Regions from separate parts of the Streptomyces ficellus genome, predicted to be linked through region 3. Evidence: riboswitches for the same ligand, from Rfam matches in the RefSeq annotation. Region 3 holds a riboswitch; each other region holds the start of a gene.

The links. A riboswitch is a leader RNA that binds a small molecule or an ion and turns the genes downstream of it on or off. The one in region 3 is predicted to bind cyclic di-AMP.
Region 1: it holds a riboswitch for cyclic di-AMP, as region 3 does, so the genes downstream of both, EIZ62_RS19670 (transglycosylase family protein) here and EIZ62_RS28580 (C40 family peptidase) in region 3, are expected to answer to the same signal.
Region 2: it holds a riboswitch for cyclic di-AMP, as region 3 does, so the genes downstream of both, EIZ62_RS29930 (LysM peptidoglycan-binding domain-containing protein) here and EIZ62_RS28580 (C40 family peptidase) in region 3, are expected to answer to the same signal.
Region 4: it holds a riboswitch for cyclic di-AMP, as region 3 does, so the genes downstream of both, EIZ62_RS17160 (M23 family metallopeptidase) here and EIZ62_RS28580 (C40 family peptidase) in region 3, are expected to answer to the same signal.

The regions. Positions count from the first base shown of each region.
Region 1 is NZ_CP034279.1:4,381,835-4,389,269, reverse strand. It holds gene EIZ62_RS19680 (FtsB family cell division protein) at 1-332, opposite strand, end outside; gene eno (phosphopyruvate hydratase) at 428-1,708, opposite strand; gene EIZ62_RS19670 (transglycosylase family protein) at 2,032-2,718, opposite strand; cyclic di-AMP (ydaO/yuaA leader) riboswitch at 2,722-2,898, opposite strand; gene EIZ62_RS19665 (LysM peptidoglycan-binding domain-containing protein) at 3,159-4,160, opposite strand; gene EIZ62_RS19660 (cytochrome P450 family protein) at 4,275-5,528, opposite strand; gene EIZ62_RS19655 (nucleoside triphosphate pyrophosphohydrolase) at 5,547-6,569, opposite strand; gene EIZ62_RS19650 (SurA N-terminal domain-containing protein) at 6,579-7,214, opposite strand; gene EIZ62_RS19645 (GtrA family protein) at 7,306-7,435, opposite strand, start outside.
Region 2 is NZ_CP034279.1:6,647,416-6,654,850, forward strand. It holds gene EIZ62_RS29905 (MSMEG_6728 family protein) at 1-243, shown strand, start outside; gene EIZ62_RS29910 (DUF2617 family protein) at 373-867, shown strand; gene EIZ62_RS29915 (DUF4247 domain-containing protein) at 864-1,280, shown strand; gene EIZ62_RS29920 (DUF350 domain-containing protein) at 1,387-1,824, shown strand; gene EIZ62_RS29925 (polyamine aminopropyltransferase) at 1,832-3,433, shown strand; gene EIZ62_RS29930 (LysM peptidoglycan-binding domain-containing protein) at 3,753-4,520, opposite strand; cyclic di-AMP (ydaO/yuaA leader) riboswitch at 4,523-4,690, opposite strand; gene EIZ62_RS29935 (nucleobase:cation symporter-2 family protein) at 5,300-6,727, shown strand; gene EIZ62_RS29940 (helix-turn-helix domain-containing protein) at 6,774-7,435, opposite strand, start outside.
Region 3 is NZ_CP034279.1:6,356,072-6,363,506, reverse strand. It holds gene EIZ62_RS28590 (ATP-dependent Clp protease proteolytic subunit) at 56-664, shown strand; gene EIZ62_RS28585 (hypothetical protein) at 668-985, shown strand; cyclic di-AMP (ydaO/yuaA leader) riboswitch at 1,314-1,486, shown strand; gene EIZ62_RS28580 (C40 family peptidase) at 1,490-1,966, shown strand; gene EIZ62_RS28575 (ATP-binding protein) at 2,033-2,464, opposite strand; gene EIZ62_RS28570 (8-amino-7-oxononanoate synthase) at 2,710-3,945, opposite strand; gene bioB (biotin synthase BioB) at 4,089-5,270, shown strand; gene EIZ62_RS28560 (adenosylmethionine--8-amino-7-oxononanoate transaminase) at 5,263-6,567, shown strand; gene bioD (dethiobiotin synthase) at 6,569-7,288, shown strand; gene EIZ62_RS28550 (VOC family protein) at 7,291-7,435, shown strand, end outside.
Region 4 is NZ_CP034279.1:3,839,872-3,847,306, reverse strand. It holds gene EIZ62_RS17165 (PrsW family intramembrane metalloprotease) at 1-1,031, shown strand, start outside; gene EIZ62_RS17160 (M23 family metallopeptidase) at 1,143-2,249, opposite strand; cyclic di-AMP (ydaO/yuaA leader) riboswitch at 2,261-2,409, opposite strand; gene EIZ62_RS17155 (PP2C family protein-serine/threonine phosphatase) at 2,666-3,874, opposite strand; tRNA gene EIZ62_RS17145 (tRNA-Met) at 4,062-4,135, opposite strand; gene EIZ62_RS17140 (hypothetical protein) at 4,174-4,632, opposite strand; tRNA gene EIZ62_RS17135 (tRNA-Lys) at 4,888-4,960, opposite strand; gene EIZ62_RS17130 (FG-GAP-like repeat-containing protein) at 5,113-7,435, opposite strand, start outside.

The DNA of each region.
Region 1 (7,435 bases), 2.0 Mb from region 3:
AGTACGTAGTGCAGGTGCTCGCGGGCCAGGCGCTTGACGTACGCGTCGTCCCGCAGCCGGGCCTTCTCGTCGCGCAGCCGTTCGACGCGTTCGCTCGCCTCGGCCGCCAGCCGTTCCTGGTCGGCGATCTCGGCGCGCTGGGACACCCATTGGCGCATCGGGTAGGCCAGGGCGACGACCAGGGAGCAGACGACCAGCGCGAGGAACGCCGCGCGGCCGGTGAGCCGGGAGCGGCGGGCCTGCCGGCGGGTCTGGGAGCGGTAGACACGGGCGGCGGTCTGCTCGCCGAGCAGCCGCAGCCTGGTCGCGGTGGAGAACCGGTCCCGGGCCATGTGTTGTACCCGCCTCCCCTTGCCCGTTACGTACGTACGTCCCCGGACACGGTACGGGACCGTGGCCGGGGACGTACGGAGGCTGCCGCGGAAGATCAGCCCTTGAAGCGCGGGAAGGCCGAGCGGCCCGCGTACACGGCCGCGTCGTCGAGGATCTCCTCGATGCGCAGCAGCTGGTTGTACTTGGCGACGCGCTCGGAGCGGGCCGGGGCGCCGGTCTTGATCTGGCCGCAGTTGGTGGCGACGGCCAGGTCGGCGATGGTGACGTCCTCGGTCTCGCCGGAGCGGTGCGACATCATGCACTTGAAGCCGTTGCGCTGGGCCAGCTCGACGGCGTCCAGGGTCTCGGTGAGCGAACCGATCTGGTTGACCTTGACCAGCAGCGCGTTGGCGGCGTTCTCGTCGATGCCGCGGGCCAGGCGCTCCGGGTTGGTGACGAACAGGTCGTCGCCCACGAGCTGGACCTTGGCGCCCAGCTTGTCGGTGATGGTCTTCCAGCCGTCCCAGTCGTCCTCGAACAGCGGGTCCTCGATGGAGACCAGCGGGTACGCCTCGACCAGCTCGGCGTAGTAGTCCGTCATCTCGGCGGCCGAGCGGGACTTGCCCTCGAACTCGTACGAGCCGTCCTTGTAGAACTCGGACGCGGCGACGTCGAGCGCCAGGGCGATGTCCTTGCCCGGGGCGTAGCCGGCCTGCTTGATGGCCTCGAGGATGAGGTCGAGGGCGGCGCGGTTGGAGTCGAGGTTCGGGGCGAAGCCGCCCTCGTCGCCCAGGCCCGTGGAGAGGCCCTTCTCCTTCAGGACCTTCTTCAGGGTGTGGTAGACCTCGGCGCCCCAGCGCAGGGCCTCGGAGAAGGACTCGGCGCCGATCGGCGCGATCATGAACTCCTGGATGTCCACGTTGGAGTCGGCGTGCGAGCCGCCGTTGAGGATGTTCATCATCGGAACGGGCAGCAGGTGCGCGTTCGGGCCGCCGAGGTAGCGGAAGAGCGGCAGGTCGGACGCCTCGGAGGCGGCGTGCGCGACGGCGAGGGAGACGCCGAGGATGGCGTTGGCGCCGAGCGACGACTTGTCCGGCGTGGCGTCCAGGTCGAACATCGCCTGGTCGATCAGCCGCTGCTCGGTGGCGTCGTAGCCGACGAGCTCCGGGCCGATCTGCTCGATGACGGCGAGGACGGCCTTCTCGACACCCTTGCCGAGGTAGCGGTCCTTGTCACCGTCGCGGAGCTCGAGGGCCTCGAACGCTCCGGTGGAGGCACCGGACGGGACGGCAGCACGGCCGGTGCTGCCGTCGTCGAGGCCGACCTCGACCTCGACCGTGGGGTTGCCTCGGGAGTCCAGGATTTCCCGGGCTACGACGACGTCGATGGACGGCACGAGCATCTCCTTCTGGGATGTGACGCAAAATGTGACGCGTGCGGTGCAGGGTCTCTTTGGCCTTGCGGCAAGAGCCTAACCGGCCGGGGAGCCGGTACCGGCCGACGCCCGCCTCCTGGGACGAAAAAGCGTTCACCAGGCCGCATTACGGACAGAACACCGCGAAACTTACCGGCCGGTAGCCTCGGTGTGCGGGGGCCCGCTCAGGGGTGCGCCCCAGTTGGGCCGCTCGGGCCGGTGGGCCCGGCCGGGCCGGTCGCGGAAAAGCCCCGGCCCGGCGCGCGGGGGAAGGACGCGCCGGGCCGGGGTGGTCCCGCCGGGGGTCAGCTCAGGTGGAGCTGCTGGCCCACGTAGATCAGGTCGGCGTCGTCGACGATGTCCTTGTTCAGCTCGAACAGCTTCTCCCAGCCGCCGGCGACCTTCTTGTCGGCGGCGATGGTGCTGAGGGTGTCGCCGGCCTTCACCTTGTACTCGCCGTCGCCCTTCTCGACCTTCTTGCCGGTCGGGGTGGTGACGGTCTTCGGCGCGGCCTTCTCCTCGGCCTTCGGCGCGGTGCGCTGCTCGCTGCGCGTGGTGGGCTGCTCGGCCTCGCGCTCCACCTTCGGCTGGGCGGGCTCGGCGGCGGCGCCGTCGTTGGCGGCGTTGGACAGGCCGACGCCGCAGCTCGGCCAGGCACCCTTGCCCTGGCCCGCGAGGACCTTCTCGCCGATCTCGATCTGCTGGGCCTTGGAGGCCTGGTCGGCCGTCTGGGCGTAGGCCGTGCCGCCGTACGCGGCCCAGGTGGAGGCCGAGAACTGCAGGCCGCCGTAGTAGCCGTTGCCGGTGTTGATGGACCAGTCGCCGCCGGACTCGCACTGCGCGACCTGGTCCCACTCGGCGGTGGTGGCGGCGGAGGCGGTCGTGGCGCCCATCAGCGGGGCGGCGACGGCGGCACCGGTGATGCCGGCGAACGCGGCGAATCGGACGGCCTTGGAGGGGCGACGGTGCTTGGCCTTGCCGGAAAACAGCATGGGACATCTCCTCACCGACGCCTGCGAGGTGAGCTGTCGGGTTCGGGCGTGAGCTGCCCGGCCGCGCGGCACCTTCCGTGCGCGCGGCTTCACCCCAAGCCGGTTCCGCGCCATGTCTCCATGGCCCGGGCCCGGCACTTACCTTGGGTCCCCCGCTCCTGCCTTCGGCGCGTGACGCGACGACTGTTCCCGTCGGCCGGCGGCAGGATTCGGCGTTCCGGTCGATGGGGCCCGCGGTGGCGAGCGGTCACGACCGTAGACACAGACGTCCCCGAAGTTCAAAGACGGACATCCGGGTCAATCAGCCCTTACAGACCTCGCCTTGACGGGCGTTTACGCAGGTGAAGGGCGGATTGTGCGATTCGGTCCACCGCTCTGCGCCAACGAGGCCGAAGAGATTCATATCTCACTGGCGCAGAAGCGGACATACAGTCTGATACTTACGGCTGATCCGCCGTCAGTTCCAGGCTCTGACCGGGGACGATGAGGTCCGGGTCGCCGCCGACGGCGTCCTTGTTGGCCTCGTAGAGCGCCGGCCAGCCGCCCGGGACCTCGTTCTCGTCCGCGATGGTCCAGAGGTTGTCGCCGGGGCGCACCGTGTACGCGCCGGGCTCGACGCTGCCCGGGTCGCGCGAAGCGCCGTCGCCCCGCGAGGGGTGGCCGTCCGCTTCGCGGCCGTTGCCCGAATTGCCGGGCTCGGTGGGCGCGGTGGGGGTGGCGGTGCTGCCGTCCCCGGAGGCGGCCGGAGCGGCGGGCTCGGCGGGCGTGGCGGGCGTGCTGGAGGCCGGGGCGCCGGGGGTGGCGGGGGCGGCGGGCTCCGTGCCCGGCGTCTCTTCCTTGGCGGCCTCGCCACGGTGCTTGCCGGTGCCGGGCGCGGGGCTCTGCGGGGTGGCGGGCGCCGAGGGTTCGGGCTGCCCGGGCAGGAGCGACCCGACCGGGTCGTCCGACGGCCGCGGGGCCGCGGGCGCGTCCGGGCCCTCGAGCGTCTCGGTCGGGTCGGACGCCTCGGGAGCCGCCTCGGTGGCGCCGGCGGACGGCGCGGTGGGGTCGGCCGTGGTGGACCCGGCGGCGCCGCCGAGCCCGGCGATGGGCGCGCAGGTCTCCCACGCCTTGACGCCGGTCGCCGCGTACACCTTCTCGGCGACGGCGATCTGGGCGGTGCGGCTGGCGAGGTCGGGGCGTGCGGCGTGGGTGAGGCCGCCGTACGACTCCCAGGTCTCCTGGGACATCTGGAGGCCGCCGTAGAAGCCGTTGCCGAGGTCGGCGCTCCACATGCCGCCGGACTCGCACTCGGCGACGCGGTCCCACGTGGCGGCGTCGGCCGCCGACGCGGAGCCCGCGCCGAGCAGCGGGAGCGCGATGGCGGATCCGGTCACCCCTGCCGCGACGACGATGGCGGGGGCTTGACGGGGTCGTCGGTGCCGGCCGTTCCCGGAGCGCATGCGGTGCTGCCTTTCGCGTGACTGCTGAGGTGACGGTGAACGTAGCGGCATTCGAACGTCAGTCACAAGTCGATGCACTACAGATCACGCGAATATCACAGACCTGACGCACCGTCAGTGGATATCGGCCCCAAAAGGGGTGAACTCGACGGGGAGCGTACGCAGTCCACGCATAATGAGCCCACCACGCCACCGCAAATCGGCCGGATCCACCGCAAGGCTCAGATCGGGCAACCGGGTCAGCAGCGTGGCGAGCGCGGTCTGCCCCTCCAGCCGGGCGAGCGGCGCGCCGAGGCAGTAGTGGATGCCGTGCCCGTACCCCAGGTGCTGGTTGTCGCGCCGCGCCAGGTCGAGCGTGTCCGGCTCGCCGAACCGCTCCGGGTCCCGGTCGGCCGCGGCGAGGACGACGAGCACGGGGTCGCCGGCGGCGATCCGCTCGCCGCCGAGGGTGAGCGGCTCGGTCGCGAACCGCCACGTCGCCAGCTCCACCGGCCCGTCGTAGCGCAGCAGTTCCTCCACCCCGGTCTCCAGCAGCCCGCGCTCGCCGGTGGCCAGGGACGCCTGGAGGCGCTCGCGCTGTCCGGGGTTGCGCAGCAGCGCGTACACCCCGTTCCCGATCAGGTTCACGGTGGTCTCGAAACCCGCGAAGAGGAGGATGAACGCCATCGCGGCGGCCTCGTTCTCGGTGAGGTGCTCGCCGTGGTCGGAGGCCCGGATGAGTCCCGAGATGAGGTCGTCGCCCGGTTCGTCCCGCTTGCGGTGGATCAGCTCGGCGAGGTACCCGCGCATCTTCTTCACCGACCGCGCGACCCCGCCCCGCGGGCCTCCCCCGTGCCGGATCATCATCCCGGCCCAGTCGCGGAAGTCGTCCTGGTCCTCGCGCGGCACGCCCAGCATGTCGCAAATGGCGTAAATGGGGAGCGGGAAGGCGAAGTCGTGGATGAGGTCCGCGCTCCCCTTTGTGACGAAGTTGTCGATCAGCCCGTCGGTCAGCTCCTGCACGCGCGGGGCGAACTCGGCGACGCGCCGCGGTGTGAACGCCTTGGACACCAGCCGGCGCAGCCGGGTGTGGTCCGGCGGGTCGATGTTGAGCAGGTGCGTCATCAGCTCGGCCTTGCGCTCGCCGGGGATGCCGGTCTTGCCCTTGGCGTGCGCGGGCTCGTCGTGATGGGCGGGGTTCTTGCTCAGCCGCTGGTCGGCCAGCGCCTGCCGGGCGTCCGCGTACCGCGTCACCAGCCAGGCCTCGACCCCGCTGGGCAGCCTGGTGCGGTGCACGGGCGCGTGCTCGCGCAGCCAGGCGTAGGCGGGGTACGGGTCGGTCGCGAACTCCCAGGTGAAGAGTTCGGGCGGGGTGTTCGGGTCGCTCACGCCCCCGACGTTAACCCGTCAGGACGGCTGCCCCGCCGCCTCGGCCGTGCGGATGGCGTCGCGGTAGGCGCGGCCCGCCGCGCGCAGGGCGGCCTCCGGGTCGACACCGTCCGCCTCCGCGCGTACGGCGAGGGCGAGCAGCTCGTAGCCGATGCCGTCGCCGGCCGGGAGGGCGACGTCCAGACCGGCGGTGCGAACCCGGCTCGCGAGCTTGGCGGCCAGCGCGAGGCCCGGCTGGCCGAGCGGGACCCCGTCGGTGACCGACGCGCGCCGCTTCTCGATCGCCTTGGTCCGCAGCCAGTGCTCCTTGACCTCCTCCGGCGTCTCGGCGCGCTCCTCGCCGAAGACGTGCGGGTGGCGGTGGATGAGCTTCTCGACGATCGTGCCTGCCACGTCGTCGACGGAGAACGGCTCCTCCTCGTGCTCCTCGGCGATCCGGGCGTGGAACACCACCTGGAGCAGGACGTCCCCCAGCTCCTCGCGCAGCTCGTCGCGGTCGCCGTCCTCGATGGCCTCGACGAGCTCGTACGCCTCCTCGATGCCGTACTTGGCCAGGCCCTCGTGCGTCTGCCGGGACGACCAGGGGCACTCGCGGCGGATGCGGTCCATCACCTCGACGAGGTCCAGCAGCCGGGCCCCCGGCAGGTCGTACGAACCGGGCAGCAGCTCCAGGTCGGGCATCGCGACCCGGCCGGAGCCCGCCAGCCGGGCCAGCCCGTCCGTCAGGGCGCCGTCGCCCTCGCCGGCCGCCACCACGACGACCGTGCGGCCCCCGGCGCAGGCGTCGACCAGCTCCCGCGCGGTGGGCGCGGCGATCTCCACGGTGACGCCCGCCTCGCGCAGGTACGGCAGCTGGGGGTGCGCGTCGTCGGCGCACAGGACGCGGTCGGCGTCGTGCAGCGTCCGCCACGCGGACCAGGACAGCAGCCCGGGTGCCACGCGGTGGCTGGCGGTCAGCAGGACGACGCGGCCGGGGGCGCCGGACGCGCCGGGGCCGTCTGCGGAGGAGGTGTCGGGGGTGTCGGGGCTGTCGGCGTTCACCCCTCGAACCTACATCTGCTGCTGCCCGCTCGACCGGCGGAGCCAGGGTGCGCTGTACTCGCCGAGCTGGATCTTGTCGTTGTCCCACGTGCCGTACCGCGGGTTCACATCGATGTCGAGTGCCTTGGACGCCGCGGCGAAGACCTGGGTCAGCTTCTGCTGCCCCTCCGGGGTGTTCCCCGCGCCCAGCTTCGCGGCGACCTTGTTCATCAGCACGTTGCGCCGCACCACGCCGTCGATCTCGTCGGGCGCGACGCCCTGCTGCTGGAGCAGCATCGCGGCGAGCTGCTCCTCGCCGCCGCTCTCGGCGGCCGCGGCCCGCCGGGTCTCCTGGACCTCCTTGCGGCTGACGGTGATCCCCTCGTCGGCGGCGACCTTCTCCACCACCCGGTCGAAGATCAGGCCGTTCAGCTTCTGGCGGTTCAGGTCGCCGGTGGCCTCGATCAGCTGCTTCGCCTGCGGGGACGCCTCCTGGGCGCTGCGTACGTCCCTGACCTGGGCCTGGAGGGCGGCCACCTCGATCCGGTCGCCGTCGACGACGGCCGCGGCGCCCGGGTGGGTGTCGCTTCCGCAGGCGGCCAGGAGGGGTGCCGCGGCGATGAGCGCGGCGGAGACGGAGAGCGCGGTGCGACGGCGGCGATGCAGGCGGTGCAAAGGAGCCTCCCGGCGTGGGTCGTGCGTCAGTGTGAACGACCTTGCGGTGATCGATGGTAGGCAGTGAAGGTGGCTCGGGCCACTACTTCGAGGCGACTGCTTCGATCAACGAGTCACGGGTCCGGGGAGTCTCGGGCCGGAGCATGATCGTCCGCGAGACGACGAACGTGATCGGGATGGCCGCCGCGGCGGCCACCAGTGGGGCCCAGCGG
Region 2 (7,435 bases), 290 kb from region 3:
GACACCTGCGCGGCGTCCCTGCTCGCCGGCTTCCACACCGTCCGCCCCGGCGCACCCGTGCGCGGCCAGGACGAGCTGTCCCGGCTCGGCGAGGTGCCGCCCTGGCTCGGCGACCCCGGCTTCCACCGCAGCCACCAGTCGGCGCTGCTGCGCAAGGACCCCGGCTTCTACGCCGAGCGCTTCACCGGGGTCCCGGCCGACCTTCCCTACGTATGGCCGGGATCCGACCGGGACCCCGGCTGACGCACCCCCCGGCGGACGCGGCCTTTGCCTGTGCCATACTCAGCCGCGCTTCAAGCACTTCGCAGTCGGGGGATCATCGTTGAGGTTCGAGCACACCGGTAACGGTGTCGTCACCAGGGGTGGCGCCGCATGAGCGGCATAGCCCTGACGGCCCCGTACCTGGACACGGACGCCGATCAGCTGTCGTTCGTGCTCGGGCGCCCCGCGCGCGAGGCACTGGCCGTCCGCGACCTCACCGTCGGCGGCCTCGACGTGCAGCTCCGGCTGCTGGGCGCCTCCCACCAGGTGTTCGCCGGCCCGGTCGGTGAGACCGTCGCCTGCCTGCCCGGTGTCGAGGGCGGCCTGCCGGACACCGAGACCCGGGACTTCGACGGCTGGCACTACGCCTTCGCCGCCCGCGTCCACACCTGCGCACCCGGCGAGTTCAGCGCCCGGGTGGCCCGGATCCGGGACCTCTCGGAGGACCACCCCCGGGCGCTGCACGGAGTGTTCCCCGGCTCCCCGGACGCGGTCACCGCCCTGACCGTGGAGCGGGAGACCGCCGGGCTGAGCTGGCGCACCTGGCACACCTACCCGCAGAGCCGCCGGATCGTGGCGACGCACACCCGGCTGGAGGCCCGATGAAGACCGCTCGACGCATCACCGTGACGCTCCTCGCGACGGTGGCGCTCGCCGCCTGTTCCAGCGACCCGGACGATGACGACGACGGCGGCAACGCCGTACCCAGCAGCTGGATCCGGGGCGCGTACTCCTCCAGCGGCACGGGATACGTCGACCGCACCGACCCCGTGTCCAAGGTCTCCGACGAGATCCACGACAACACCCGGGCCGTCGACCGCCTCGCGGACGGGAAGATGGCCTTCCTCCGCTACCGCGACGACATCGTCGCCATAAGCCCGCACGCCGGCGGCCGGGGCAGCCTGATCGAGATCGACGACTACCGCACCGGCTACAGCCGCTGGCGGACGCACCTCGGCTCGTGGCCCGACCCCAACAGCGCGTCCTTCCGCGGCGGCGGTCCCGGCTCCGGCAAGTGACCCGCCGGACACCACCACCGCCGCCCGCCCGGCACCCGTACCGCCCCTCCCGCTCCTCCCGCCCCTTCCGTCCGAGCTCCTCGACGACGTCCCCGAAAGGCATACCGTGGCAGAGATCTTCGAGTCGGCAGGCACCGCCCTGCTCTACGGCATGGTCGGCTTCGTCGTGATGGCGGTCGGCTTCATCGCGCTCGACCTCGTCACCCCCGGAAAGCTCGTCCACGTGGTGTGGACCGAGCGCAACCGCGGCGCCGCCGTCCTCCTCGCCGGCCAGACGGTCGCCATCGGCCTCGTCATCGAGCAGTCCATCCGGGCCAGCGAGTCCGAACAGGGCCTGGGGCAGGGCCTGTTGAGCACGCTCCTGTACGGCCTCGCGGGGGTCGTCGTGATGACGCTGATCTCCGTCGTCGTCGGCCTGCTGACGCCCGGACGACTGGGCCACGCGGTGCTCGACGACAACGGCACGAGCCCCCACCCCGCCGCCTGGGTCCAGGCGGCCATGTACCTCGGCACGGCCTTCATGGTCGGCGCCGCCGTCTCGTGACCCCCGCGTGAGCACCACCGTCCTGGACCGCACCACCCCGTCCGGCACCTCCGGGAAGCCGGCCGCCCACCCGCGCGGCACGCGGTTCCTGCTGCTGCTCGCGGTGTTCGTCTGCGCCGCCTGCGGCCTGGTCTACGAGCTGGCGCTGACGGCGCTCGGCAGTTACCTCATCGGCAACTCCGTGATGCAGACCTCCGTGGTCATCTCCGTCATGGTCTTCGCCATGGGCATCGGGTCCCTGGCCGCCAAACCGCTCCAGCGGCGCGCGGTCGGTGCCTTCGCCCTCGTCGAGATCCTGCTCGCGCTCGTCGGCGGCCTGTCGGTCCTCATCCTGTACGTGGCGTTCGCCTGGCTGCGCCTCTACATGCCCGCCATGGTGGTCGTCTCGTTCGTCGTGGGCCTCCTCGTCGGGGCCGAGATCCCGCTGCTGATGACGCTGCTCCAGCGGATCCGGCGGCAGGAGGCCGGCAGCGCCGTCGCCGACATGTTCGCCGCGGACTACGTCGGGGCGCTGGTCGGCGGGCTGTGCTTCCCGCTGCTGCTCCTGCCGGCCTTCGGCCAGCTCAAGGGCGCGCTGGTGGTGGGCGCGGTCAACGCGGTGGCCGGCGTGGTCGTCGTCCTGTGGATCTTCCGGCGCGAGACGCGCCGGGTGGTGCGCAACGGCCTGCTGGCCGGCGCGGCCGCCGTCCTCGGCCTCCTGGCCACGGTGTACGTCCTGGCCGACGACATCGAGGTCACCGCACGCCAGCAGCTCTACCGCGACCCGATCGTCCACGCCGAGACCACGCCCTATCAGGACATCGTCGTCACCCGGTCCACCGCGTTCACCGGGCAGCCGGACACCCGGCTGTTCCTCAACGGCGACCTCCAGTTCTCCTCCGTGGACGAGTACCGGTACCACGAGGCGCTGGTCCACCCCGCCCTGTCGGGCAAGCGGTCATCGGTGCTCATCCTGGGCGGCGGCGACGCGCTCGCCCTGAGGGAGGTGCTGCGGTACGACGACGTCGAGCGGGTGACCCTGGTCGACCTCGACCCGGCGATGACCCGGCTCGCCCACGACTTCGCCCCGCTGCGCGCCCTCAACGACGACGCGCTCTCCGACCCCCGGGTCACCGTCGTCCACGCCGACGCCTTCAACTGGCTGCGGGACGCCACCCGGCGCTACGACGCGGTGCTCATCGACTTCCCGGACCCCGACACCGCCGCGCTGGCCAAGCTCTACAGCGTGGAGTTCTACCACCTGCTGGGCCGTGTCCTGACGCCGGACGGCCGCGTCATGGTGCAGGGTGGTTCGCCGTTCTTCGCGCCCAAGTCGTACTGGTCCATCGCCGCGACCATCGGTGAGGCCGGCTATGCGACGACCCCGTACCAGATCGACGTGCCGAGCTTCGGCAACTGGGGCTTCGTCCTCGCCTCACCGGGCGCCGGCAGCGCTCCGCCGCCGCTGCGCCTGGCGGCTCGTACGCCGCCGCTGCGCTTCCTCGACGAGGACGTCCTCGCGGCCGCCACCGTCTTCCCGGTCGACCGGCGCCGGCAGGACGTACGGGCGAGCACCCTGATGGACCCGGCGGTGCTGGAGTACACGCGCCACGAGTGGCAGAACTACTGAGCTGCCCCCTGGCAGCCCGGGCATGGTGCGTCATGGCCGTGGGCGTCGATCACCGTGCCCCACTCACCACAGAGGTGGCAGTTGCGGGCCAGAGCGATGTTTGTTCGGTGTGCTGGGGTGGGAAGAGTCGGGTCGGCTTCGTGGGCCATGCGGGAAACTCCTCGTACAACGCGGTATGAGTGAGATTGTCATAGTCCGCATTTTTATGCAAGAGCCTGGTCGTTCGTCGGGTGCCACGCGCACGCCGCCGGGGCCGGCCGCGTGCGTGCGGACCGGCCCCGGGGTCGAGGTCGTGCGGGGTCGTGGCGACCCGGAGGGATCAGTACGGGCCGTTGACGTTGTCGATGGAGCCGTACCGGTCGGCCGCGTAGTTGCAGGCGGCCGTGATGTTGGCGACCGGGTCGTAGGCGTCGTTCGCGGTGCCCGGCACGTGGTACGCCTGGAAGGTCGGCGCGATGACCTGGAGGAGACCCTTCGACGGCGTGCCGGCCGCGGCGTTGGAGTCCCAGTTGTTGATCGCCATCGGGTTGCCGGACGACTCGCGCATGATGTTGCGGTGGATCCCCTCGTAGCTGCCGGGGATGTTGTGCTGCTTCATGATGTCGAGCGCCTCGCGGATCCAGCCGTCGAGGTTGTTCGCGTACGTGGTGGTCTTGGCGACGGCCTGGGTGGCGGTCCGCGCGGCGGAACGGTCGGCACGCTCGGGCGCCGAGGCGCGCTCGGCCGCGGCCTTGCCGCCGATCGTCAGCTTGAGGCCGGGGCGGATCAGGGACGGGTCCGCGCCGACGGCCTTGCGGTTGTCCTCGTACAGCTTCTGCCAGCCGCCGCTCACGCCGTGCTCCTGGGCGATGCCGGAGAGGGTGTCTCCCGCGACGACGGAATAGGTGGCGGGGGCCTTCGCGGGCGCGGCGGCCGGGGAGGCGGCGGTGACCGCCTGTGCCACGGCGGGCGCCGTGCTGGGCGCGGCCTCGGCGGCGGTGGCGCCGATCATGGGGAGCGCGAGTGCGGCGCCGCCCGTGCCCGCGGCGACGAAACGGCGGGCGAGCGGGTTGCTCTTCGGACGACGGTGCTTACCCTTTGCGGGCATGGCGAATTCCTCTCCGTCGCCTGCGAGGTGAGCTGTCGGGTTCGGGCTGGAGATGCCCGGCCGCGGAATCACCGCGACTTCACCCCAAGCCGTTCCGGTGTGTACCGGACCGGCGGCTTACCTGGTTCCCCCGCTCCTGCCGTGCGTCGTTGAGTGGGTGGGTGGAAATTCCGGACGGCGGCAGGATTCGGCGGTCCATCCGGATTGAGGGGACCGTAAGCGAGAGACGCGTGAGGGAACAAGGCTCGGATTTCCCGGCTCTTCCGTCACGGGTCGGGTGGCAGAGTGTCAACTTTGCTGCAAACCCACGGAAATCCGGCCCCGGAACGCCAGCACGCCCTCGTTGCGCGGTGATTCTTATCACGCCGCCCGAACCGCATACACAAGTTGCTTATGTATGGAGCGATATGGACTTTGCGGTCGCTGGCGGCAAAAGGTGCATGCATGGACTAAAAGGGACGCATGGTGCGCGAGGAGGGCGTGGGTGGCGGTCCGATCGCCGTCGAACGCCGGTTACTCGCGAGGAACGCCGGCCGTGAACTAGGGTGAGCGCCCCGATCGGCTCCCCCTCCGGATCCCAGGACAAAACGGTCCTGTTCAGGCCTGATCGAAGGACGTCCTGCCAACCAGGACGCACAAACGCAGCGCAGGGCGACGTGGTGTCGGCAACTCCGCCAGACGTCGGCTCCGTACGGGCCGACATGTCCACGTCTTGTCATCCGGGACGCACGGCGAAGGCCCCTTCTCTCATTCACCTACCTCGCGAAGGCAAGGCAGAGATGGCACGAGTCCCCCGACAGCACTCCGGGAAGCAGCCGCATCCCGTCGACGAGTTGCTTCCCCTCCCCAAACTCACCCTCTACGGTTTCCAGCACATTCTCGCGTTCTACGCCGCGGCCGTCATCGTCCCGGTACTCCTCGGGAACGCCCTGGGTCTCTCCCGCGAAGAGCTGGTCTACCTGATCAACGCGGACCTGCTCACCTGTGGCATAGCGACGATCATCCAGGCGCTCGGTGTCTGGAAGGTCGGCGCGAAACTCCCCCTGGTGCAGGGCGTCACCTTCACCGCCGTCTCACCCATGGTGGCCATCGGAATCGGCGCCGGCGGCGGAACGGCCGGCCTGCTGGTCGTGTACGGCGCGGTGATCACGGCCGGTATCGCCACTTTCCTCTTCGCGCCCTTCTTCGGGAAGCTGGTGAGGTACTTCCCGCCGGTCGTCGTCGGCACGATCCTCACCATCATCGGAATCACCCTGATCCCGGTGGGTCTCCAGAACGCCGCCGGTGGCGCCCACCTCATGGGCGACCCCTCGTACGGGTCCGGGAAGAACCTCGCGTACGCGCTGGGCACCCTGCTGCTCGTCCTGGCCGTGGTCCGCGTCGGCAAGCCGTTCCTCAGCAGCCTCGCCGTACTCATCGGGCTGGTCGCCGGCACCGCCGTGGCCTGGCTCCTCGGCGACGCGCACTTCGGGGCCGTGGCGGACGCCGACTGGTTCGGCGTCAGTACGCCCTTCCACTACGGGACACCCGAGTTCGAACTGCTCCCCGTCGTCGCGATGGTGGTCGTCATGCTGATCACCATGATCGAGACGACCGGCGACGTGTACGCCATCGGGGAGATCATCCGCAAGAAGGTCGACAGCGACACGGTCACCCGCGCCCTGCGCGCCGACGGCGTGGCGACCGTTCTCGGCGGCGTGCTGAACTCGTTCCCCTACGTGGCCTTCGCCGAGAACATCGGCCTGGTCAGGATGTCCCGGGTGATGAGCCGGTTCGTGGTGGTCGCCGCCGGTGTCTTCATGATCGTGCTCGGGCTGCTGCCGAAGGCCGGAAGCCTGGTCGCCGCCGTTCCCCACCCGGTGCTCGGCGGAGCGGCGATCGCCATGTTCGGCCTGGTGGCGGCGGTCGGTATCCAGATCCTGGGCAAGGTCGACCTCCGTGAGGAGCGCAACGCCCTCGTCCTGGCCGTCAGCCTGGGCGCGGCGTTCCTCCCCACGACGGTCACACCCTTCTTCGACCGCATGCCGGACGACCTCAGGGCCGTCCTGGACAGCGGTATCACCCTCGGCGCCCTCACGGCGATCGCGCTGAACCTGTTCTTCAACGCGTTCACGCGCCGCAAGGCGATGGAGATCGACTGGGACGACTACGAGGACGGCGGCGCCGCCGCGCCGCCGCCCACCTCCATGAGGGCCACCGCCCACTGACCGGCGAGCGGCCGGCGGCCGGCCCACGGTGGCCGGCCGCCCGGGCTCAGCGGCCCCGCGCGTCGAACGGCGGCTCCTCGCCCACGTCCCCGACGAGGTCCCAGAAGTGGTCGACCAGCCGGTGGAGGTAGGCGGAGCGCTCCGCGGCGACCTCCTTGAGGCGGGAGTCGTCGTTGCGGGCGACCAGATGGCCCATGTACCGCTTGGAGAACTCCGCGAACTCCGTGTGCATCGTGCGCAGCGCGCCGCCCACCAGGGTCTCGTTGACGACCACCAGCTCCGCCACCGGCGCCACGTGGGTCTTCCAGCGCCCGTCGACCGCCGACCGCAGGTGGCCGGCCAGCTCCTCGCCGCGGCCCATGATGCCCACCAGCTTCCGCAGCGACAGCCCCAGGGCGTCCACGAGGGCCCTGGTCTGCCGCAGGTCGCCGTCCCAGTACCGCTCCGACTCCGCCGCGCGGTACTCGGCCGGGTCCATGCCGATGCGGTACGCCAGCCGCTCCACGCTCAGCTGCCGGGCCAGCCGGTGCTCGGCCAGGGTGCGCGGCTCGACGCCCATCAGCGTGGTCGGCGGGCACCACAGCACATCGGCGAGCGCGAAGAGCTGGGGCTCCGAGGGCGGGTGGGAGCCCTGCTCCCACGCGAGGACCAGGTCGGGGTGGACCGGGATGCCGCAGGCGGCCATGGCGTGGGCGACCTCGGCGGTGC
Region 3 (7,435 bases):
CATTCTAACGAGATGTACGTCCTGTACATTTTTTACAGAGACAAGGAGCTGCGCGATGAGCCATGCCGCGCGTCATGTCCTGCCCGAGTTCACCGAGCGCACCAGCACCGGCACCCGCACCCTGGACCCCTACTCCAAGCTGCTCGAGGAGCGGATCGTCCTCCTCGGCACGCCCCTCGACGACACCGCCGCCAATGACGTGATCGTCCAGCTCCTGCACCTGGAACACGCCGCGCCCGACCGGGACATCGCGCTCTACATCAACTCGCCCGGCGGTCCGGTCAGCGCCATGACGGCCGTCTACGACACCATGCGGGCGATCCGCTGCGACGTGGAGACGACCTGCATCGGGCAGGCCGCGTCGACCGCCGCCGCCCTGCTCGCGGCGGGCGCGCCCGGCAAGCGCATGGCCCTGCCCGGCGCGCGCGTGCTGATCCAGCAGCCGTCCTTCGACGAGCCGTTGCACGGCCGGCCGACGGATCTCGGCATCCACGCGGACGAGTTGCTCCGGCTGCGCGGCCAACTGGCGGCGATCCTGGCCCTCCACACCGGCCGGAGCCGGGAGCGCGTCGACGCCGACCTGGAGCGAGACACGTTCCTCGACGCGTCCGCCGCCGTGGCGTACGGCCTGGTGGACCAGGTCGTGCCCCGGCGCGGGAGGTGAGCGGTGCTGCCACCGGAGCATCCGCCGCTCCCCGCGCTCACCCGGGCCGAAAGCGCGTTCGTCGACAGCTGGCTCGAAGCGGTCGACCTGCTGGGGCGGACCAACCCGGCGCGGGCCACCCATACGTACAGCGCCCTGCGCGCGGCGCAGGCCCTCGTGGGGCGCGCGACGGCGCTGCGCGAGGCCCTGACCTGGATGCACGAGCGCGGCGAGAGCGAAGTACATGCCCATACGCTGGCGCGAGCCCTGCGGGTGCTTGACGGCGAACGGCGCGCGGGTCGCGTGACAGTCCCTCACAATCGAGGCGTGGGACCGACGTAGCCCTCCCCCGAACGGGCTCAGGAGTACGAGAACCGCTCCCTCGTTCAGCCTACGCATTCGGACGAATTTCGGACGACGCGAGTTGCGCAGCACGCGTACGCATCTGGCGGAATATCAGGTTCCGCCGCTGGTACGGGGATCGTCGATGTCACGTCGCCGGGCCCCAAATCGGCTCTGTCCACCCGAATGGATCAGTCGTGAGGAGCCTCACAAACGGCCGTTTCGACTCGGAATTTCCCCTCGGGATGGGTCAAGATCCCTGACGACGACAAGCCCCCGCCACCGCGGCGGGGCGGTCCGGGCGGACGCCGAGTCCTGCCGCCGTCCGGATGACTGGTCGACAGGAGTGGATCGGCAGGAGTGGAGGACCCGAGCAGTACGGGTGACCGAACGATGTACGTCCCATCGGTCGCCCTTGGGGTGAAGCCGCGCGAGCGGCCGGGCAACTTCGCCAGCCCGAACCCGACAGGTCATCCTTCACAGGCGGCTGACGAAGGGTTGCGCATGACCGCGCAGATTCATGTCCCGTCTCTGCTGTCCCGGGCGGGTGCCGTCTCGGCACTCACCCTCGCCGCCGTCGGCGGCACGATGCTGGCGCCCGGCGCCGTGTCCGAGGCGCAGGCCGCCCCGGCGTACGCCGGCAAGGCGCTGAACGTCGCCGCGTCCAAGAAGGGCGCACCCTACAAGTACGGAGCGGTGGGCCCGTCCCGGTTCGACTGCTCGGGGCTCACGCTCTACTCGTACAAGAAGGCCGGCAAGACCCTGCCGCGTACGGCGCAGCAGCAGTACAACAAGACCCGGCACATCTCGGCGTCGAGCCGGCAGAAGGGTGACCTGGTCTTCTTCCATCGGGGGAGCAACGTCTACCACGTCGGGATCTACGCGGGTAACAACAAGATCTGGCACTCACCGAAGTCGGGTTCGGTGGTGAAGCTGGACAAGATCTGGTCGAAGTCCGTCTGGTACGGACGCGTCCGCTGATCGTCCGGCGATGACCCGTGGTGCGGGGGCGGCCGGGCGCGTCCGGCGCACCCGCACCGCGGGCGGTCAGGTCTGGACCGGGACCGACCAGGGCAGTGCGATCCAGACCGTCTTGCCGCCCTCCGCGGTGGGGGTGACCGAGAGGCGTCCGCCGCACTCCGCGGCGAGCCAGCGGATGATCACCATGCCGCGCCCGTTGTCCTGCTGTACGGCGGCGGGCAGCCGCTGCGGCCAGCGCGGGTGGCTGTCCGTGACCCCGATGCGCAGCCGCTCGTCCCGCTCCAGCCGGACGTCCACCGTGAAGGTCGGCGACTGCCCGAAGGTGTGCTGGACGGCGTTGGTGGCGAGTTCCGAGACGATCAGCCGTACGGTGTCGGCGGTCTCGGCCCCATCGGGGAGCCCCCATTCGCTGAGGACGCCCGCCACGTATCTCCGGGCGGCGGAGACCGAGACGGGATCGCTCGGCAGGGTGATGGATGCTTCCTGATGGTCCGCCATGGCGACGCTGTCCCTTTCCCACCGGGGCCGGACTCCGACACGAACCGGATGTTTTGTGAGGACGGCCTCGGATTGCGCTTCGCGCCAGACTGCCACTTATGTCGCTCCTGATGGGGGCGATCCACCAGGATCCGCATATATCTGTCGCCCGAAGCGGTGAACTCTGCTACTCGAGACCGGATTTGGGCGGCAAACTGGTGGGTTGGTCCGGCGGCCCGGGAGACGGTGACGTAAGGCAGGACCGCTCAGCCGACCGGGACCGGTGAGGTGCGGAGGATCGTCGCGACCGCCTCGTCCAGTTGACGTTCCGTCAAGTCGGCTCGGGCGGTGAGACGGAGGCGCGAGATGCCGTCGGGCACCGACGGCGGCCGGAAGCACCCCACCGCGAGCCCCTCGGCCCGGCAGTCGGCGGCCCACCGCACGGCCTGCTCCGGGGAGGGGGCCCGCACCGACACCACGGCGGCGTCCGGCCGCACCGCGGTCAGCCCCGCGGCGGTCAGCCGGGCGTGCAGGGTGGACGCCACCGTACGCGCCCGGCCGGCGAGGTCCGGCTCGGCGCGCAGCAGCCGCAGGCTCGCCAGGGCTGCGCCCACGGCGGCCGGGGCGAGCCCGGTGTCGAAGATGAACGTCCGGGCGGCGTTGACCAGGTGGTCGATCACCCGGGCGGGACCGAGGACCGCCCCGCCCTGGCTGCCCAGCGACTTGGAGAGGGTGAGCGTGGCGACCACGTCCGGGTCGCCCGCGAGCCCCGCCGCGTGCAGCGCGCCCCGCCCGCCCTCGCCCAGGACGCCCAGGCCGTGCGCGTCGTCGACCACCAGCGCGGCACCGTGCTCCCGGCACGCCGCCGCCAGTCCGGCCAGCGGCGCCGCGTCACCGTCGACGGAGAAGACCGAGTCGGTGACCACCAGCGCCTGGCGTCCCGGGTGGGCGCCGAGGGTCTTGGCGACCGCGTCGGGCTCGGCGTGCGGGACGACCGCGGTCTCGGCGCGCGAGAGCCGGCAGCCGTCGACGATCGAGGCGTGGTTGCCCGCGTCGGAGACGATCAGCGAGCCCCGGGCGCTCAGCGCGGTCAGGGCGGCGAGGTTGGCGGCGTAACCGGACGAGAACACCAGGGCCGCCTCGAACCCGCAGTACGCGGCCAGTTCCCGCTCCAGCTCGCCGTGCAGCTCGGTCGTCCCGGTCACCAGGCGCGAGCCCGTGGCGCCCGCGCCCCAGCGGCGGGCCGCCTCGGCGGCGGCCGCGGTGATGGCGGGGTGGTGCGTGAGGCCGAGGTAGTCGTTGCTCGCCAGGTCCAGGACGTCGGGCTCGGCCGGCCGGGGGCGGAGGGTCCGGACGAGACCCGCGTCCGCCCGGCGGCGCGCCTCGGCGTCGATCCATCCGAAGGGCGCGGCGGCAGGCGGGCCGGAGGACGGGCCGGAGGGTGTGGCGGGCGGCGGCCCGGACGGGGAGGCGGGCGGCGGGTCGAGCGGAGCCTGGGGCATGTCCGGTTCCCTTTTGTAGACAGCGAACAGACCCTAATGGTGGTGGGGTGGTACCGGAGTGTGGTTATACACACACTCGAAACGGACTCTCCTGTGGAGTTCCTCCTTGGCCCGGGGCCGTGCCGTAGGCCAGGATCTGCGTCATGGACCTGCTGAACACGCTGGTGGACAAGGGGCTTCGGCGCGAGCTGCCGACCCGCGAAGAAGCGCTCGCCGTGCTGGCGACCTCGGACGACGAGCTGCTCGATGTGGTGGCCGCGGCCGGGAAGGTACGCCGTCAGTGGTTCGGACGGCGGGTGAAGCTCAACTACCTGGTCAACCTCAAGTCCGGCCTGTGTCCCGAGGACTGCTCATACTGCTCCCAGCGGCTCGGTTCGAAGGCGGAGATCCTCAAGTACACCTGGCTGAAGCCGGAGGAGGCGTCCAAGGCCGCCGCCGCGGGTGTCGCCGGCGGCGCCAAGCGGGTCTGCCTGGTGGCCAGCGGCCGCGGCCCGACGGACCGGGACGTCGACCGCGTCTCGAAGACCATCGAGGCGATCAAGGAGGAGAACGAGGGCGTCGAGGTCTGCGCGTGCCTCGGGCTGCTCTCGGACGGCCAGGCGGAGCGGCTGCGGTCGGCCGGCGCCGACGCGTACAACCACAACCTCAACACGTCCGAGGGGACGTACGGGGACATCACGACCACGCACACCTACGCGGACCGGGTCGACACGGTGCAGAAGGCGCACGCGGCGGGTCTGTCCGCGTGCTCCGGTCTGATCGCGGGCATGGGCGAGAGCGACGAGGACCTGGTCGACGTCGTGTACGCGCTGCGCGAGCTGGACCCGGACTCGGTCCCGGTGAACTTCCTGATCCCCTTCGAGGGCACGCCGCTCGCCAAGGAGTGGAACCTGACCCCGCAGCGGGCGCTGCGCATCCTGGCGATGGTCCGGTTCGTGTGCCCGGACGTGGAGGTCCGGCTGGCCGGCGGACGCGAGGTGCACCTGCGTTCGCTCCAGCCGCTGGCCCTGCACCTGGCCAACTCGATCTTCCTGGGCGACTACCTCACCAGTGAGGGCCAGGCGGGCAAGGCGGACCTGGACATGATCGCGGACGCCGGCTTCGAGGTGGAGGGCACGGACACCACCACCCTGCCCGAGCACCGCGCGGACGCCTCGTCCTGCGGCACCGGTGGCGGGTGCGGCTCGGGTTCGGTGTGCGGCTCCGAGGAGCCCGCGCCCGCGCAGCCGGTGGCCACCGACACGGCCCGTACCGACCAGGCCCGTACCGACCTGGTGGCCGTGCGCCGCCGGGGCGCCGGCACCGACCTCGCGCCCAATGCGTGACGGCACCGGGGCCGGGCTCGACGCGGCCGGGCTGATCGCGCTCGACCGGGCGCATGTGTGGCACCCGTACGGTCCGATGCCCGGCCGTACCGACCCGCTCGTCGTGGAGTCCGCCTCCGGGGTGCGGGTGCGGCTCGCCGAACCGGCGCACGGGCACGACGAACTGGTCGACGGCATGTCGTCCTGGTGGTCCGCCGTCCACGGCTACAACCACCCGGTGCTCAACGAGGCGGCGCGCGGTCAGCTGGACCGGATGAGCCATGTGATGTTCGGCGGGCTCACCCACGAGCCCGCCGTGCGCCTCGCCACGCGGCTGGTCGAGATCACTCCGGAGCCGCTGCGCCACGTGTTCCTCTGCGACTCCGGCTCGGTGTCGGTCGAGGTCGCGATCAAGATGTGCCTCCAGTACTGGCGCTCGGTGGGCCGGCCCGCCAAGCAGCGGCTGCTGACCTGGCGCGGCGGCTACCACGGCGACACGTGGCAGCCGATGTCGGTGTGCGACCCCGAGGGCGGGATGCACGAGCTGTGGTCCGGCGCGCTGCCGCGGCAGGTCTTCGTGGGACCGCCCCCGGCGGAGTACGAGGAGTCGTACGCGCGGGAGCTGCGGGAGGCGATCGGGCGCCACGCGGACCAGCTGGCGGCGGTGATCGTCGAGCCGGTGGTGCAGGGCGCGGGCGGGATGCGGTTCCACGACCCGGAGTACCTGCGGGTGCTGCGGGAGGCGTGCGACGCGCACGACGTGCTCCTGGTGTTCGACGAGATCGCGACCGGGTTCGGGCGCACGGGCACGCTGTTCGCGGCGGAGCACGCGCGCGTGGCGCCGGACGTGATGTGCCTGGGCAAGGCCCTGACCGGCGGCTACCTGTCGCTGGCGGCGACGCTGTGCGCCAGCCGTGTGGCGGACGGCATCTCGCGGGGCGAGGTGCCGGTGCTGGCGCACGGCCCGACGTTCATGGGCAACCCGCTGGCCACGGCGGTGGCGTGCGCATCGATCGATCTGCTGCTGGGCCAGGACTGGCAGCAGGAGGTCAAGCGGATCGGAACGGGACTCCGGGACGGGCTGGCGCCGGCCGGCGAGCTGCCCGGCGTGCGCGACGTGCGCGTGCTCGGCGCGATCGGCGTCGTGCAGCTGGACCACCCGGTGGACATGGCGGCCGCGACGGCGGCGGCGGTCCGCGAGGGCGTGTGGCTGCGGCCGTTCCGGGACCTGGTGTACGTGATGCCGCCCTACGTCACGGGTGACGAGGACGTGGCACGGATCTGCCGCGGGGTGTTCGCGGCCGCGCGGGAGGGATGACATGTCGGTACTGGTCGTCAGCGGTACGGGCACGGAGATCGGCAAGACCGTCGTCACGGCGGCGCTCGCGGCGGTGGCACGGGCGGCGGGCCGCTCGGTGGCCGTGCTGAAGCCCGCGCAGACCGGGGTCGCACCGGCGGAACGCGGTGACGCGGACGAGGTCGTGCGGCTCGCCGGGGGCGGGGTCACCGCCGCCGAACTGGCCCGGTTCCCCGAGCCGTTGGCACCGGACACGGCCGCCCGGCGGGCCGGGATGGCGCCGGTGGGCCCGGCCGAGGTGGCCGACGCCGCGGCCAAGCTGGCGGACGAGCACGACCTGGTGCTGGTCGAGGGCGCGGGCGGACTGCTCGTGCGGTACGACGAGGAGGGCGGCACGCTCGCCGACGCCGCCCGGCTGCTGGACGCCCCGGTGCTGGTGGTGGCGCCCGCCGGGCTCGGCACGCTCAACATGGTGACGCTCACCGCGGAGGCGCTGCGGGCGCGCGGGCTGGTGCAGGCGGGCCTGGTCGTCGGCAGCTGGCCGGACGAGCCGGGGCTCGCGGAGCGGTGCAACGTCACGGACCTGCCGAAAGTCGCGGGCGCTCCGCTGCTGGGCGCGGTGCCCTCGGGCGCGGGCGCGCTGCCGCCGGACGTGTTCCGGGCCCGGGCGGGCCGGTGGCTGGCCCCGGCTCTCGGCGGCATCTGGGATGCGGACGCGTTCGCCGCGGCCGTACGCTCCTGATCATGCGAGCTGTCGTCAGTGAAATGGTGTTCGACTGCGCCGACCCGGCCGCGCTGGCCCGGTTCTGGGCCGCGCTGCTGGGCGGCGAGCCGGTCGACCGGAGCCCGGACTGGTCATACGTCGACCCGCCGGACTTCGTCCGGGTGG
Region 4 (7,435 bases), 2.5 Mb from region 3:
TCGAGCCGGGCCCGTGGAGGAACCTGCTGTTCGCGTTCGCGTGGGGGGCCTGTGCCGCCGCGCTGGTCGCGATCGTCGCCAACACCTTCGCGACCCGCTGGATAGCCACCGCCACCGCCGATCCGGCGTCCGCCGACACGCTCGGCGCGACCGTCGTCGCACCGGTCGTCGAGGAGAGCGCCAAGGCCGCCGCCGTGCTGCTCGTCTTCCTGTTCCGCAGACGGGACTTCACCGGGATCGTCGACGGCGTGGTCATCGCCGGGTTCACCGCGACCGGTTTCGCCTTCACCGAGAACATCCTGTACCTCGGCAACGCCTTCGGCGAGGACCAGCAGTTCGGGACGTCGGGGTTGGCGTCGGTCACGGCCGCCACGTTCTTCGTACGGATCGTGATGTCGCCGTTCGCCCACCCGCTGTTCACGGTGCTCACCGGCATAGGCTTCGGCGTCGCCGCCCTCACCGCGCGCCGCAGGCGGGTGCGCAGGGTCGCGCTGCCGCTGCTCGGGCTGGTCCTGGCGATGGGCATGCACGCGCTGTGGAACGGCTCGGCGGCGTACGGGCCGTGGGGCTTCTACGCCGTGTACGGGGCGTGCATGGTGCCCGCGTTCGGGCTGCTGACGTGGCTGGCGATCTGGTCGCGCCAGCGCGAGCTGCGCACGATATCCGGCGAGCTCCCGGCGTACGCGGCGGCGGGCTGGCTCACGCCCGCCGAGCCGCTCGCGCTCTCGTCGATGCGGGCGCGCGGGCTGGCCCGTGGGTACGCGGCGCGCTGCTTCGGTCCCGCGGCGGCCCGCGCGGTCGGCGAGTACGAGACGTTCGCGACCTCGCTGGCGTTCCTGCGCCACCGGGCCCGCCGGGGCGCCGTGGGGCCGGACTTCACGGCGCGCGAGCAGGAGCTGCTGCACCACCTGTGGCAGCGCAAGGAGATAGCGGGGCCGGCGCTGACGTACGCCGCCCAGGTCACCGGCCGGGTGTGGACGCCGCCGCCGTACCTCAACTACGGCGGCGGCTACAACCCGTACCGGTCGTAGGGCGCGCCGGCGTCCGCCCGCCCGGAGGGCGGGGGTGAACGCACCGGCAGCCCCGGCGTCGGGGGGTGTGGCGCCGGGACTGCCGGGGTCTGGTGTGTCCCGGGCGGATGGTCAGACGGTGAGGCCCTTGCCGCGCAGCCAGGCCAGCGGGTCGATGCCCTCGCCGCCCGCGGTGTGCACCTCCAGGTGCAGGTGCGGCCCGGTGACGTTGCCCGTGGCGCCGACGCGGCCGATGGTCTCGCCGGTGCCGACCTTCTGCCCGGCGCCGACGGTCATCGAGGAGAGGTGGCAGTACCAGACCTCGGTGCCGTCCTCCAGCTCCAGGACGATGCGGTATCCGTACGAGCCGGACCAGCCGGCCGACTTGACCGTGCCGCCGTGGACGGCCTTGGCGGGCGTGCCCGTGGGCGCGGCGAGGTCGAGTCCGGTGTGGTAGCCGGAGGACCACATGTTGCCGGCCTGGCCGTAGGTGGAGGTGATCGTGTACGACGAGGTGGGCAGGGACCAGCTGCCGGCCTGCTCGGCCTGCCGCTTCTCCTCCGCCGCCTTCGCCTCGGCGGCGGCCTCGGCCTTCGCCGCCGCCTCCGCCTTGGCCTTCTCCTCGGCGGCCTGCTTCTCCGCGGCGGTGGCCTGTGCCTTCGCCTCGGCCGCGGCCTGCTCGGCGGCGGCCGTCTCGGCGGCCGCCTTCGCCTCGGCGTCGGCGGACGCCTGCTGCTGCTCGGCCTGCTGGAGGATGCGGGCGCGCAGGGCCTCGCCCGCGTCCGCGCCGCCGCTCTGCTGTCCGGCGGCGTCGGCGGCGGGAGTGCCGGTGAGGGAGGCGGTCGCGACACCGCTGTCCGCGGTGCCGCCTTCGCCGGAGCCGGAGTCGGAGTCGTCGGAGACCAGGGATCCGATGCCGGGCAGGGACTCGACGTCCGGGAGGTTGTCGGTGACGACGTCCGGCAGGGATATGGACACCGCCGGCTTGTCCTGGGCGGTGGCCATGCCGCCCGCGCCGACCGCCGCGATGACTCCGACACCGAGGACGGTGGAGCTACGGGCCAGTCCGCCGCGCTGCTTGGCCACGCGGTGCCGGCCGCGGACGGGGCGGACGCTCTCCTCGGTGGGGTTCCATTCCTCCCACTCCCCGTTTAGAGGTGCCGCGTCCGGGACACTCGAAGAGTCGAACGACCCGATCGAGCGGGACGGAGCTTCGGGGGCAGGCCTGTTGGACGCCACGGAGGCGCACTCCTTTCCTTCCTTCTCGCCTACCGGGTTAGCTGACGGGTTCGGAGCAGGAAGGTCTCCTACGGGCCCCTCCGCACGGGTGCGAAGGCGTCCGATTCACCCCAAGGTGGTGGTTCCCCGGTTCCCTTGCGGAATTCGGCGCACGCGCGCGGTGCCGTCTCTGGCGACGGCTGGGACGACCGCGCTGCGTTATCGAACGTTAATAGACGCGGGCTCCGGATTCCAAGCTGTTCCTACTGATCATTAACCGGATCCGCCTGGGATGTACCGCCTCACAACCGGGCAGAAGCGGGCGACTTGACCGCGCATCAGGAATGTTCACCATGCACTCTGGTCCTGACGGTGCGTCAACTGTTATGCGCAGTGGCATCCGCCGACTACACACCGTGGCGGCGGAAGCGGAACTCCTACGGCACCACCGGGATCGTCCGGCGCCGTTCCGGCTGCCCCGCCGTCGGCCGCGTCACCGCCAGCAGCGCCAGGTCGTCGGTCGCCCCGCCGCCCGTGTGCCGCCACACGTCGGTCACCAGCGCGTCCAGCACCGCGTCGGGGCCCGGGAAGAGCCGCCCGGCCAGCCGCGCGACCGGATCGTAGAAGACCCCCTCCGCGTCCCGCGCCTCGGAGAGCCCGTCCGTGTAGAGGAGCAGCGTCGCGCCGGCCGGGTACGGCACCTCGTACGCCCGGTCCGGCCACGTACCGAGGTCGGCCATGCCCAGCGGCAGCGTCGGCTCGGCCTGCTCCAGCAGCTCGGCGCCCCCGTCCGCGTACAGCATCAGCGGCTCCGGGTGCCCCCGGTCCACCACCCGCACCACGGCCTCCCCGCGCGGGATCTCCGCCAGCACCGCCGTGGTGAACCCCTCGAAGGCGTCCAGGCCGTCCCGCCGCGTCCCCTCCCGCGCCAGCGCGCGTTCCAGCCGCTGCGCCACGCCCTCCAGCGAGCTCTCCTGCTCGGCCGCCTCCCGGAACGCCCCGATGACCACCGCCACGGCCTCGACCGCCCCCATGCCCTTGCCGCGTACGTCCCCGACCACCAACCGCACCCCGTACGGCGTGTCCTGCACGGCGAACAGGTCGCCGCCGATGAACGCGTCCGCCTGCGCCGCCTCGTACCGCGCCGCCACCTGAAGGCCCGCGATCCGCTCCGGGGGCGTCGGCAGCACAGCGCGCTGCGCGGTCTCGGCGATCACCCGCGCCGACGCCAGCCGCTCACCGCTGCGCCGGACGACCCGGTTGATCAGCAGCGCGAGCGCCGCGACCACCACCACGGTGAAGATCTCGGTGAGGGTCTGCGCCTCGCCCAGCGTGCCGCTGCCCAGGTGCAGGCCCACCATCGCCAGGACGGCGAAGAGACCCGACAGCAGGGTCGTCACCGCAGCGAAGAGCGGCGCCGCCACGAGCGGGGCGGCGGCGAACAGCGGTACGGCGGTGAAACGGGACGGGGTCAGCATGTCGTACGCCACACCGCCCACGACCAGCAGCGCCGGCAGCGCGCGCACGAAACCCCGCACTCCCGGACGCCCGGCTCCGGTACGCCGCTCGCCCTGACGCCGCTCGCCCTGACGCCGGTCGCCCTGACGCCGCTCGCCCCGGCGGCGGTCGCCCGCGCGTCGCCCCACCTCTGAACTCCTGCCCGGTCCACCCACGGCTGCGGACGGTACCGCGCCGCGTCCAGGCCGGCCGGAGCCGCGCCGCGCGACGACCCGCCGTCCGCCGACCGGGTGACACCGGCCGCCGCGACTCGTGGTGCGGGATCCGGAAACGAACGAAGGCCCGATGCGCAATGCACCAGGCCTTCGTCTTCAGTAGCGGGGACAGGATTTGAACCTGCGACCTCTGGGTTATGAGCCCAGCGAGCTACCGAGCTGCTCCACCCCGCGTCGGTGAACACCACACTACGCCATCAGGAGCACGATCCCTAACCCATACCCGGCGGACCCCCCGCGCCACTGCCCGCGTCCCTGGTCAGGAGGCGTACGAAGGCACTCATCAGCGCCCATGATCCGAGCAGCGCGACGAACAGCAGGACGGCGTCGAGCAGGTGGCACAGCGCGGCGGGCCACCCGGTGACGGACAGGGCGAGGGAGCCGGTGACGGCGAGGAGCCAGGCGACGGCGACCAGCAGCGACGCCGACACGGAGACGGGCACCCCGCCGAGGCGGAGGGCGTCGGCGTTCACGTCCCCGTCGAAACTGTCGCGGTCCGCGCCGCCCACCAGCACCAGCAGCCAGAAGCCGGCGACGACCACCAGCGCCGCGGTGAACAGCACGGCGGGGAAGGTGACGGTGGCGTGCAGGAACCCGGCCATGGTCATCCCCCTGACGTACCCGGCGCGGCAGGGCCGCTTTCCGGGGACCGGCATCCCTGCCGTGGTCATGGCCCCCGCCGTCCTACCCTGCCAGCAGGGCGGGTCCGCCCGCACTGCCGTGTCCCGGCAGTCCTGACGCCGCCCGGATGCCGGGCTCAGCCCCTGGGGCGAGGGAGCCGGACACGACCGGCCGCTGTGAAAGCCCGCCGCAAGCGGGTACCGGTAAGCCGCAGTTGCGCCCCGGCCGGGCCGCCGCAGCCGAGTAAGAGAGGGAGAAAAGACAAGGACCCAGGTGGCACGGTGGCCGACCTGGGTCCCCTCGCGTAGGCCGTGTGGGACTCGAACCCACAACCAACGGATTAAAAGTCCGCTGCTCTGCCAATTGAGCTAACGGCCCTCGACGAGTCACCCCTGAGCATAGCCCCAAGGCGCCCGGCATCCGATCGGGTATCGGGTGAACGGGCGCCTCGGGGCGTCGTACGGGGCGGGCCGCCGGGCCGGGCGGGACCTGGCAGGTCCGGGCGGCCATGGCGGAGGCCCCCCATGCCGCTAGAACAGCCCCTTGTATCCCTGCCAGCCCGTGCCGATCTTCGCCGTGGAGGCGAACGACCCGGCGCCGTTACCGTTGTTGCGCAGGAGGTCACCGGCGGCGTTGCGGGAGATCAGGTCCGCCTTGCCGTCCTTGTTGAGGTCGCCGGCGCCGATGAAGGCGTTGCGGCCGGTGCCCCAGTTGTTGGCGAAGACCAGGGCGCGGGCCTTGGGCGTGCCGGACGCGGTGCCGTCGTAGCGCCACAGCGAGTTGGCGGAGTCGACCGCGAGCAGCTCGCCGAGGCCGTCGCCGTTCAGGTCGCCGGCTCCGAACACCGCGCGGTACGACTTCCAGTTGGTGGCGATGCGGCCGCGCGCCTTCAGCTTGCCGGCGCCGTCGTCCGCGTACAGGTACATGTCCCCGGTGGTCGTCTGGCGCGCGACCAGGTCCGCCCGTCCGTCGCCGGTGAGGTCGCCGGGCGAGGTCAGGACGTTGAACTGGGCCCAGACGCTGCCCAGGGACGTGTACGGGGTCGCCGTCGTGAGCGGCTTGCCGCAGGCGGGGCGGTACGCGCGCAGTTCGCCGCCGAGCCGCACCAGGACGTCGTTGCAGCCGTCGCGGCTCAGGTCGCCGAACGGCACCGCCACCGCGGAGGTGGACCAGCCGCTGCCGGTGGCCGCGCCCGCGAGCGTGCCGGTGCCCGAGCCGTAGCGGAAGGCGAGGGCGCCGGCCGAGCTCAGGGACATGAGGTCGCCGACGCCGTCACCGTTGTGGTCGCGCCGTACGGCCGTGGGCGTGGTGCCGGCACCCGACACGGTGACCGTGCCGGACTGCGTGAGCGCGGCGCCCTGCCCGTCGGCCGGAAGCACCGTCAGCGACCAGGTGTACGGGCCGTCGGCGACGGTCTTCCCGGTCGCGTCCTTGCCGTCCCAGGCAGCGCCGACCGGGCCCCGCGCCTCGCCGCCCGTCAGGGTGCGGCGTACGGCACCGGAGGCGGTGTCCTTGATCGTGAGTTCCCACGAGGCGGCGGGCTTGGACAGCCACCAGCGGGCCTTCCAGGGCGCGCCGCCGCTCCGCACGTCGTGCGCGGCCGGGACGTCGGCGTCGGTGCGGGCGAGCGGCGACGCGGGCACACCGGCGTCGACGACGCGGATGTCGCCGTCGGTGGTCGCGGTGAGGGCGATCCGGCCGGTCGAGGCGTCGACCGCGTACTTGTAGTGCCGCTCCCCGTCCTCGGCCACCTTGTGGGTGGCGACGTGCACGGGCTGGGCGCCCCGGACGTCGGTGACCTTCACGTCGTTGCCGTTGCCCCACACGACGTACCCGTCACCGAGTTCGGAGACCGGCTCCGCGTACGGGTGGTTGACGTTCGTGTCGAGGTCGAAGACGCCGCCCCTGGGGGTGGAGCCCGCGCAGTCCCAGCCGAGCCAGTGCGCGGTCACCTTGATGGACTCGGCCTTGCAGCCGCTGCCCAGGTTGACGGTCCGCTTCAGGGTGCCCGTCCTGGCGTCGTAGCCCTTCACGGTGCCGGCGACCTCGCCGGCGGCCCACACGGTGTCCCCGTACAGGTCGATGTTGTCCGCGTTGACGCCGGGGAACGACGCCAGTTGCCGGCCGGTCTCGAGGTCGACCGTGATCAGGCCCGTGGACGTGCCGTCGGCGCGCTCCCCGGTGGCGGCGAGGTGGCGGCCCGAGACGTCCCGCGGTGCCAGGGAGGCGAGGCCCGCGGTCACCGCCGTGGCGGTGGTGGCGCCGGGCCGCACCAGCAGCGGGTGCTGCCCGTGATGGGAGTCCGGGGTGATCAGCAGGCCGCCGTCGTCGGTGGCCCGGATCTCCGGGCAGCCGGTCACGTCGGTGCAGTCGGCCAGGTCCAGGCCGAGGGTGCCGCGGTCGTCCGTGGCGCCGGCGGCCAGCGGACCGGTCACCGAAACGGTCCGGGTGCGGAAGGCGTTGCTCTGGTCGGGCATCCGCTCCAGCGAGTGGAGACGGCCGCCCGCGAAGGCGAAGGACCGGGGCAGCGACGTCACGGGCGTGACGGCCGTCAGCTCGCGGACCGTGGCCGCGGAGCCGGTGACCCCGGCCAGCTGGACGCCGAGCGCGTCGGCGCTGTTCCCGCCGACCAGCAGCAGCCGCGTGCCGTCGGGCGTGGCCGCCGCGTGGGCGCGCGCGTACGGGAGGACGGTCGTCGCGGTCCCGCCGGCCAGCGGCACGCTCTCGACGCGGAAGGGAGCCGATCCGCCGAGGCCCGACCGGCGTGCGACGAACGCGTGGTCGCCGATGACGCCGAGGAGCTTGTCGCCGTCCCGGTACGGGAGGTCCGCGACCCGGGTCCGCGTCAGCGCG